One region of the Acidovorax lacteus genome, then DNA from elsewhere that is predicted to be linked to it. Evidence: predicted binding sites of a transcription regulator. Region 1 holds the regulator's gene; the other holds the start of a gene.
The links. Region 1 encodes HrcA, which represses chaperone genes, less so after heat shock. Its sites were predicted from a motif close to TTAGCACTCNNNNNNNNNGAGTGCTAA; they were not measured.
Positions count from the first base shown of each region.

Region 2: rpoH (RNA polymerase sigma factor RpoH) is a predicted target of HrcA. The motif match lies at 1,811-1,837, and genes of this name have one in related genera.

Region 1 covers NZ_BAABEX010000011.1:154,019-158,630, reverse strand. The annotation lists gene ABD866_RS09155 (RelA/SpoT family protein) at 1-152, shown strand, start outside; gene greB (transcription elongation factor GreB) at 183-746, opposite strand; tRNA gene ABD866_RS09145 (tRNA-Arg) at 824-900, opposite strand; tRNA gene ABD866_RS09140 (tRNA-Ile) at 1,027-1,103, opposite strand; gene hrcA (heat-inducible transcriptional repressor HrcA) at 1,155-2,159, opposite strand; gene ABD866_RS09130 (NAD kinase) at 2,188-3,084, shown strand; gene recN (DNA repair protein RecN) at 3,087-4,612, shown strand, end outside.
Region 2 covers NZ_BAABEX010000011.1:33,788-38,399, reverse strand. The annotation lists gene ABD866_RS08555 (methyl-accepting chemotaxis protein) at 1-1,274, opposite strand, end outside; gene rpoH (RNA polymerase sigma factor RpoH) at 1,870-2,808, shown strand; gene ABD866_RS08545 (Bug family tripartite tricarboxylate transporter substrate binding protein) at 2,954-3,967, shown strand; gene ABD866_RS08540 (SCO family protein) at 4,053-4,612, opposite strand, start outside.

The DNA of each region.
Region 1 (4,612 bases):
ATGTGGACATGGACGAAGAGGGAGCGCTGGATACCACAGAGCTGCGGTTCGTGATCGCGGTGCGCGATGCTGCGCATGCGGAAAACGCGCTACGTAACCTGCGTCGCACCCAAGCCGTCTTGAGCGCCAAGCGGCGCCTCCCCACGGGTTAGCGACACAGCGTGCGCTTCAAAGCGCACGGATCAGGACGGAGCCCCCGGGTAGCGTACCTCCAGAATCTCCAGCGATCGGACCCCGCCGGGCGTGGGCAACAGTACTTCGTCGCCAACCCGGCCTTTGAGCAGCACTCGCGCCACTGGAGAGATCCAGCTCACCTCCCCGCAGTGGCTGTCTGCCTCGTCAATGCCCATGATGGTGACGGTTCGCTCGTCACCCAAGTCGTCTGTGTATGTGACGGTCGCACCGAAAAACACCTGGTCGCTCCCGTAGTGCACAGACGGATCAACCACCTCGGCAACTTCCAGCCGCTTGGTCAGAAACCGAATACGCCGATCGATTTCACGCAAACGCTTCTTGCCGTACAGGTAATCGCCGTTTTCCGAGCGGTCTCCATTGCTCGCTGCCCAATGCACCACGTCCACAATGCGCGGACGCTCGTTGTCGATCAGGTCCAATAGTTCCGCCCGCAACCGGGCATAGCCGGCAGGTGTCATGTAGTTCTTGGCACCCTGCGGCAATGAAGGAAGCCCGACATCGTCCTCGTCATCGGCGCCACCGTCGTTTTCCCGGGTGAAGGCTTTGCTCATACGCAACAGTGACAAAAGCACTACAGATCGCAATATGGAAAAAGCCCTGACACCATTCGATGTCAGGGCTTACCATTTGGTGCGGCTGGCAGGAATCGAACCCACGACCCCTTGGTTCGTAGCCAAGTACTCTATCCAGCTGAGCTACAGCCGCCAAGACTTGAATTGTAGCACAGTTTTTCGAAGTTTTTTCAATCAACTGGCTAGGCTTCTGTTTTCACATCCACCCGCTCAAGCAAGCCTCAAATTATAGCGCAGTTTTCTGCCTCAAGAAGCCACCTGGTAGGGCGTGCTGGACTTGAACCAGCGACCAAAGGATTATGAGTCCTCTGCTCTGACCAACTGAGCTAACGCCCCGAGTGCCACTCGAGAGCCCTATTGTAGGCTGCGACGGGGCATCCAAGCCCCTCAACGCCTATGGCTCAAGGCGTTGGATACCAGCTTCGAGGTGATATCGACAATCTGGATCATGCGGTCATACGCCATGCGAGTGGGGCCTATAACGCCCAGAGTTCCGACCACCTTACCGTCCACTTCATAGGGAGCGCTCACCACGGAGAGTTCCTCGAACGGAACCACCTGACTCTCACCGCCGATGAAGATACGTACGCCTTCGGCTTCGTGAGACCGTTCCAGCAAACGCAGGATCTGAGTCTTCTGTTCAAACAGATCAAACGCGCGACGCAGATTCCCCATATCGCTGGAGAAATCACTCACTGCAAGCAGGTTGCGCTCGCCGGAGATGACCACGTCTTCCTGCGCCTCATGCAACACCTCGGCGCCGACATGCACTGCCGCCTGCATCAAGGCGGCCACCTCGCCGCGCAACTGATCCAACTCATGCTTGACCCGCTCCCGAACCAAGTCCATGTCCAACCCTGCGTAGTGGGTGTTCAGATAGTTGGAGGCCTCGACAAGCTGACTGGCCGCATAGTCGGTGTCCGTGAAGATGACTCGGTTCTGCACATCACCTTCAGGTGACACGATGATCACCAGCAAACGGCGCTCCGATAGCCTCAGAAACTCGATGTGGCGGAACACGGAACTGCGCCGCGGGGCCATCACGACGCCAACGAACTGAGACAGGTTCGACAAAAGCTGCGCCGCATTGGCGATCACCTTCTGGGGTTGCTCCGGCGGCAGTTCCAGCGTCGGCAAAGCGTCCCGCTGCACTGTCAGCATCGTGTCCACAAACAGCCGATAGCCGCGCACGGTAGGGATGCGTCCCGCGGAAGTGTGCGGGCTGACGATCAGCCCCAACTCCTCCAGATCCGCCATCACGTTGCGTATCGTGGCAGGTGAGAGGTCAAGCCCAGACGCCCTCGACAAGGTGCGCGACCCCACCGGCTGTCCTTCAGCGATGTAGCGCTCGACCAGAGCTTTGAGCAACAACTTGGCGCGGTCATCGAGCATGGATTCATTTTAATGATGTAATTTCGCGATGCCCCCTCTATTCCGACGCGTCGCACTCATCGGGAAATACCAGCCAGTTGCAGCCGGTGGCACCGCCCGCAGCGCTGTCGACACACTGGACCATATCGCGCACTTCCTCATGGACCAAGGCTGCGAGGTTGTGCTCGAAGCCGAGACGGCGGCGAATACTGGCCTCCCCCACTACCCAGTGGCAGACGTGGACGGCATCGGCCGAGAGTGTGATTTGGGCTTGGTTGTCGGCGGTGATGGCACCATGCTGGGCATTGCCCGCCGGCTTGCTCGCCATGGAACCCCGCTGATTGGAATCAACCAAGGCCGTCTCGGGTTCATCACAGACATTCCCCTTGACGGCTTCGCCGCGATATTGCCGCCGATGCTGCACGGTGAGTATGAGGAGGAATCCAGACCCCTGATGCGTGCGCACGTGGTGCGCGATGGCGAGGTCGTCTTCGAGGCCTTGGCCATGAACGACGTGGTCGTCAATCGTGGCGCGACCTCCGGCATGGTGGAACTGCGTGTGGAAGTGGGCGGGCAACTACTGGCCAATCAACGCGCTGACGGGCTGATCGTCGCATCGCCGACCGGTTCCACAGCATACGCATTGTCGGCGGGTGGCCCCATGCTGCATCCGTCGATACCCGGCTGGGTACTGGTCCCGATCGCGCCACATACCTTGTCCAATCGGCCGATCGTGCTCTCCGATGCTATGGAGGTTGCTATCGAAATTGTGAGCGGCCGAGATGTGAGCGCCAATTTCGATATGCAATCACTTGCATCCTTGCTGCACGGTGATCGAATTCATGTCACGCGGTCCGACTACTGCGTGCGTTTTTTACACCCGCGCGGCTGGAACTACTTCGCCACGTTGCGAAAAAAGCTGCGCTGGAATGAAGGAGGATCTTGATCGTGGCGCTGCGACGCATCGAACTGCGCGACTTCGTCATTGTGGAAAGGCTCAGCCTGGAACTGCAGCCAGGATTCACCGCCTTGACCGGAGAAACCGGCGCAGGCAAATCGATCCTCATTGACGCGCTGCAATTGGCACTTGGCGCGCGCGCAGATGCAGGTGTGGTGCGCGATGGTGCTGAGCGCGCCGACATCGCAGCCGAGTTCGATACGCCTACAGGTCTCGCACCATGGTTGGAAGATGCGGGCTTTGACCGGACCGAAACCACCCTCGTTCGCCGAAGCATTGACCGTCAGGGGCGCAGCCGCGCATGGATTAACGGCAGCGCAGCCACCGCGGCTCAGCTGCGCGAACTGGGCGAGCAGATGCTCGATGTGCACGGCCAGCATGCCTGGCAAAGCCTGGTGCGGCCCGATGCGATTGCGGCACTGCTCGATGCTTATGCCAAGGTGTCAACAACCGAGGTGCAGCAGGCCTGGAGGGCATGGCGCTTGGCAGAGCGAACGCTGCAAGAGGCCCGACAGTCGCAAGAGCATTTGCAGATCGAACGAGAGCGTCTGCAGTGGCAGATCAAGGACATGGAAAAGCTGGCCCCGCGTTTGGACGAGTGGGACGAATTGCACAACGTCCACCAGCGTCTGCTGAACGCCCAGGGGCTCCTGGATACCGCCCAGCAAGCGCATGCCGCACTTGCAGGAGACGAGAGTGCCGGCGCTCGCTACTCGCTCCATCAGGCTCGAACCCTGCTGGACCACTATCGATCCGTGGAGCCAGAATTTTCGGGGTTGCTGGATCTTCTCGACTCGGCCACCGTCCAGGTCGACGAGGTGGTTCGCAGCCTGCAAAGCTACTCACGTCATGTTGAGCTGGACCCAGCCCGGCTGGAAGAACTGGACAACCGCGTCGCCCAATGGCTGAGCCTGTCGCGACGCTATCGCCGCGAGCCGCAGGAGCTGCCGATGCTGCTGGAACAATGGCGCGTGGAACTGGCCCGGCTTGATTCCGCCGTAGACCTTGAAGGTCTGCAGCGCGAGGCCCAGCGAACCGAAAACCGCTACCGCGACGCCGCAAAACGCATCAGCCAACAGCGCAAGAAAGCCGTACCCGCCCTGTCACGCGATGTGACCCTGGCCATGCAGGAGCTTGGCATGCCAGGAGGCGTCTTTACGGTGACGCTGGAGGCGGCCGAAACGCCTACGTCCATGGGGCTAGACGCCATCGGCTTTCTTGTCGCCGGGCATCCTGGCGCGACACCACGGCCTATTTCCAAGGTGGCGTCCGGTGGCGAGCTGTCCCGAATTTCTCTCGCCATCGCAGTCACGACCAGCCAGCTGGGGTCCATCCCTACGCTCATCTTTGACGAGGTGGATTCTGGTGTTGGTGGAGCTGTCGCCGACACCGTCGGCAAGCTGTTGCGACGCCTTGGGGAAGACCGCCAGGTTCTGGCGGTGACCCATCTGCCGCAGGTTGCGGCCCGCGCGCACCATCATCTTCTGGTCGAGAAGAGCCGCGGGAAGACGACCAC
Region 2 (4,612 bases), 120 kb from region 1:
ATCAAGGCCTGAATGGTGGACGCCTTTTCTTTGCTGACAGACGCGCGAGTCGCTGCCAGCTGGGCTCCACGTTCAATCTGCACAATCGAGGCGGACGAGGCGGATGTTGCGGAAGACTGCGCCTGTGCGCCCTTTCGGATCTGGTCCAGCGCCACCATGATCTGCGCCGCTGAACGGTTGATCTCCTGCACAACGCTGGCCAGCTCCTCGGCGGCCGAGGCCACCTCTTCCGCGCTCTTGCCGATGTCGGTACTCGTCTTGAGCTCATCCGCCAGATCCGCAAGACTCTGGGCGGTTTGCTCACACTCGGACAGCGCGGTACTTTGCTCTTGCACGGTCTTGGCAGCCTCTTCGCAGGCAGAGCTCTGCTCGGTTGCCGCTGCAGCAATGGTTTCGGCACCACGCAGTGCCTCTTTCACAGCGTTGTCGGACTGGCCTGCAGCCGTAGCGATTTCTGTGGCCCCTGACACGATGGTGGCGGCATCTGAGCCGATGCGCGTGAGCTGCTGCAAGATGGCATCGCTCTTTTGGACCTCCGCCTGAACAGCGTCGGCAGCCGCATTGATGCCCGTTGCGATGTGATTCACATCTCCTTGAATCTGGGCCACCAGTTCCTGAATCTGCTTCGCACTTTTCTCGCTGGTCTCCGCCAGGGTACGCACTTCGTCGGCAACCACAGCGAAGCCCTTGCCATGCTGACCAGCTCGCGCCGCCTCGATGGCCGCATTCAGAGCCAGCAAATTGGTCTGATCCGCAATACGAGCCACAGCCTTGACGATGTCGCCGATGCTCGAGGCCTGCCGCTCCAACTCCGCCACCATCTTGACGGACTCGGCCTGGCGTTGCGCCGCCACACCCACGTTGCTGATGGTCGCCCGCACCTCGTCGTTGAGACGGGAACTCATCTGCTGCATGGCCTGCGCACTTTGCTGGGCATGCTGCGCTGAGTCGAGCTGTCGGGTGATGGATGTGCTGATCTGGGTGATGGCTGCGAGGGACTCCTGGGCTGCGCCGGAGGCCTCCTCGGCGCCGCTGGCGATCTGGTCCGTCGCACGCTTGAGCTCTTCCGCGGCAGAGGCTGCTTCGTTCACACCAGCAGACAGCTGGGTCGCCGCACTGGCCACTCGCTCGGAGGCCTGCTGCTGCTTGGCAAGGGTCCGTGCTCTCTTGCGCTGGGCTTCTGCATCTTTACTGACCTGTCGGCCCACATGTGGCATGGACTGCGCAGCAAGTGCAGCACCAGCATCGCTTTGTCGTCTCACCAAGGACATCATGGACTCCTTCGATTCAGCCTTGCAAATGATAAATTAACACCATCGACGGGAATCAATACTATCACTTAAGACGTCAAAAGATTGCACTTGGGTCATTTATAAAATCTTTTAACAACGAAAACCTCTTCGCCTACGCCAAAGCGATTGAAGACAAAATTTCATATTTATCATCTAGGAGGCCTATCATGCGCTGGGCCTACATTGCTGCACTCATCTGACCTGCATAGAGCACCGCACACCCATGAAGCCGGGCAAAGCATCCGTATTCAGAACTGTTTCCTGGTGAATGCAGTGCCAATCACAGAGATTTCAGACGGCCAGCGAATGACCGAGCGCGGCGTGGTGGGACCTTGGCGCGATCCAACCTCTCGCCCTCTGGTGCCTTCGGGTGGCATGGTGCTGCCAATCCAAGATGCGGTGCGACGAAAGCTTGGTCACAGTGCCGCTTCGCTCATAGGCAAGCGATCGCCGATCCATTCGGCCAAACCTATCCTGAGCGCCAATAATCACGCAGTCTGGGGTCGGAACTTTTGGTCTTAGCACTCACTCCCAGAGAGTGCTAACATTGCTCCACAGTCCAGAAAGGATGCGTCGAATGCCCACTTCCACCCTCGCCTCCAGCACGAGCATCGCCCCCGCCAACCCGTGGGCGCTGGTGCCGCCGCTGGGCAATCTGGACGCCTACATTTCCGCCGTCAATCGCCTGCCCATGCTCACCGCCGAGGAGGAGCAACAGTATGCGCGCCGGCTGAAAGAGCACAACGACCTAGACGCCGCCGGGCGGCTTGTGATGTCGCACCTGCGCTTGGTGGTGTCGATCTCGCGCCAGTACCTGGGATACGGCCTGCCGCACGGTGACCTGATCCAGGAAGGCAATGTCGGCCTGATGAAGGCGGTCAAGCGCTTCGACCCCGACCAAGGCGTGCGCTTGGTCAGCTACGCCATGCACTGGATCAAGGCAGAGATCCACGAGTACATCTTGAAGAACTGGCGCATGGTCAAGGTGGCTACCACCAAGGCGCAACGTAAACTGTTTTTCAATCTTCGCTCGATGAAACAGGGCTTCAAGGCTGATGCTGGCGCCGAGGGTCTGAGCCCCCGCGATACCCTGTCCGAGCATGAAATCGACTCGGTCGCAGCGCAGCTCAATGTGAAGCGCGAAGACGTCATCGAGATGGAAACGCGCATGGCAGGCGGCGACGTGCTGCTCGATCCAAGTCCCGGCGACGACGGCGAACAGGCCTTCGGCCCGATCGCCTACCTGGCCGATGCCTCGCACGAACCAACGTCGATGATCGAGTCGCGCCAGCGTGACCTGCTGGCCTCCGACGGTATTGCGACCGCCTTGGCCACGCTCGACGACCGCAGCCGCCGTATCGTGGAAGAGCGCTGGCTCAAAGTGAACGATGATGGCTCGGGCGGCATGACGCTGCACGAACTGGCCGCCGTGTACGGCGTAAGTGCCGAGCGTATCCGCCAGATCGAGGCAGCGGCCATGAAGAAGATGAAGAAGGCACTCGTTGAGTACGCTTGACGCTGCGCGGCCGATGTTGCGCGTTAACATCGCCTGCTAGCGGTCTGCCAAGCCGAGGCCCTTTGAGGGCCTTTTTTGCGAGCATCGGACCGCGTTCAACGCCCCCTCTTTTCTCGTCCTTTGTCGATCCCTGCAAGGAGCACGCATGTCGCAACCGATGTCCCGACGCACCGCCCTGGCCGCAGCCTTGCTGGCTACCGGCGCTCCGGTGGCTGGCTGGGCCCAATCCAAAGCAGCCGCCAACGCTGAGGTCTGGCCCAGTAAGCCACTGCGTATCATCGTGGGCTTTCCGGCTGGCTCGTCGCCCGACCTGACCGCCCGCACGATCGCAGAACCGCTTTCCAAGGCACTGGGCCAGCCGGTGGTGGTGGAAAACCGCGTGGGCGCGGGCGGCAACATCGGTGCCGATGCGGTGTCCAAGGCCAGAGACAACCACACCATCGGCCTGATGATCAACGGCAACCTCACAATTGCCAAGTTGTTGAATCCTGCGGTGCCGTACGACCCACAAAAAGATCTGGCGCCACTGACTCTGGTCGGAACCTCGCCGCTGGTACTCACTGTGCCCACCAATCTGCCCGGCATCACGCCGCAGACCACGGGCCAAGACTTCTTCACCCTGGCTCGCAACGCGGGTGACAAATGGAGCTACGGTACCCCTGGCGTTGGTACCGTGGGCCACATCGGCACAGAGCTGCTCAAGTCACGCAGCAACATCAATCCAGTCCATGTCCCATACCCCGGCTATCCACAGGTGGCCACCGCCATGCTCGGGGGGCAATTGCAGATGGCCCTGCTGCCGCCCGCTCTTGCACAGGCGCAGATCCGCTCAGGCAAGCTGCGTGGCATCGGGGTCACATCCACGGGGCGCAGCCCGCTCGCGCCCGACTTGCCGCCACTGAGCGAGGCGGGCATTCGCGGCTTCAGCCTCGAGATCTGGAACGCTTTTGCTGCGCCCTCCACCATGCCCGCGGCCTTGCGCGAGCGGTTGTCCGCGATGCTCGTGAACATCATCCGCACTGATGAAATCCGTGCCAAGCTCTTCCAGCAAGGCTGGCAGGTCGCAGCCACGTCGCCTGAAGGCCTGAGCAACCGCATCAAGGCCGATACCAACCTGCTCGGCGGCATCATCGCCATGCGTGGCATCAAGGCGGAATAGCTTAACGAGACTTGGCTCGCTACATGGGCCGCGAATGCCGCGGGCATCGGCCAGCTCGTGGCACCGCTCACGAGGCCGGGCTCGGTCAGCCCGCCTCGCGCAGCAAGGTGCGCACGTCTTCGCCTAGTACCTGAACGCCAGTTCCATAGCGGTGGTACACGCGAAGGCGCCCCGATGGGTCGTACACATAGCTGCCAGCCGAATGATCCATGGTGTAGCTCGTGGGCGTCTTGCCGTCGACCTTCTTGTAGTAAATCTTGAAGTCCTTGGCGACCGCCGCGAGTTGCTCCGGCTCGCCACGCAGCGCGAGGAAGCTCGGATCGAAATTGCCCATGTACTCCTTAAGCACCTGCGGCGTGTCGCGCTCGGGATCGACGGTGATGAAGATGCCCTGCAGCCGGTCACCCTCGGCGCCTAGTTGGCGTTTGACTTCAGCCAGCTCCAGCATGGAGGTCGGACAGACGTCCGGGCACTGCGTAAATCCGAAGAACACCACCACCACCTTGCCACGAAAGTCGGCAATTGTCCGCCGCTGTCCATTGTGATCTGTCAGTGGAAAATCCTTCGCATAGTCGGCTCCGGTGATATCAATCCCCCTGAACTCGGCCTTCTTCTCGCCGCACGCCGCCAGCATTCCGGCGGCAG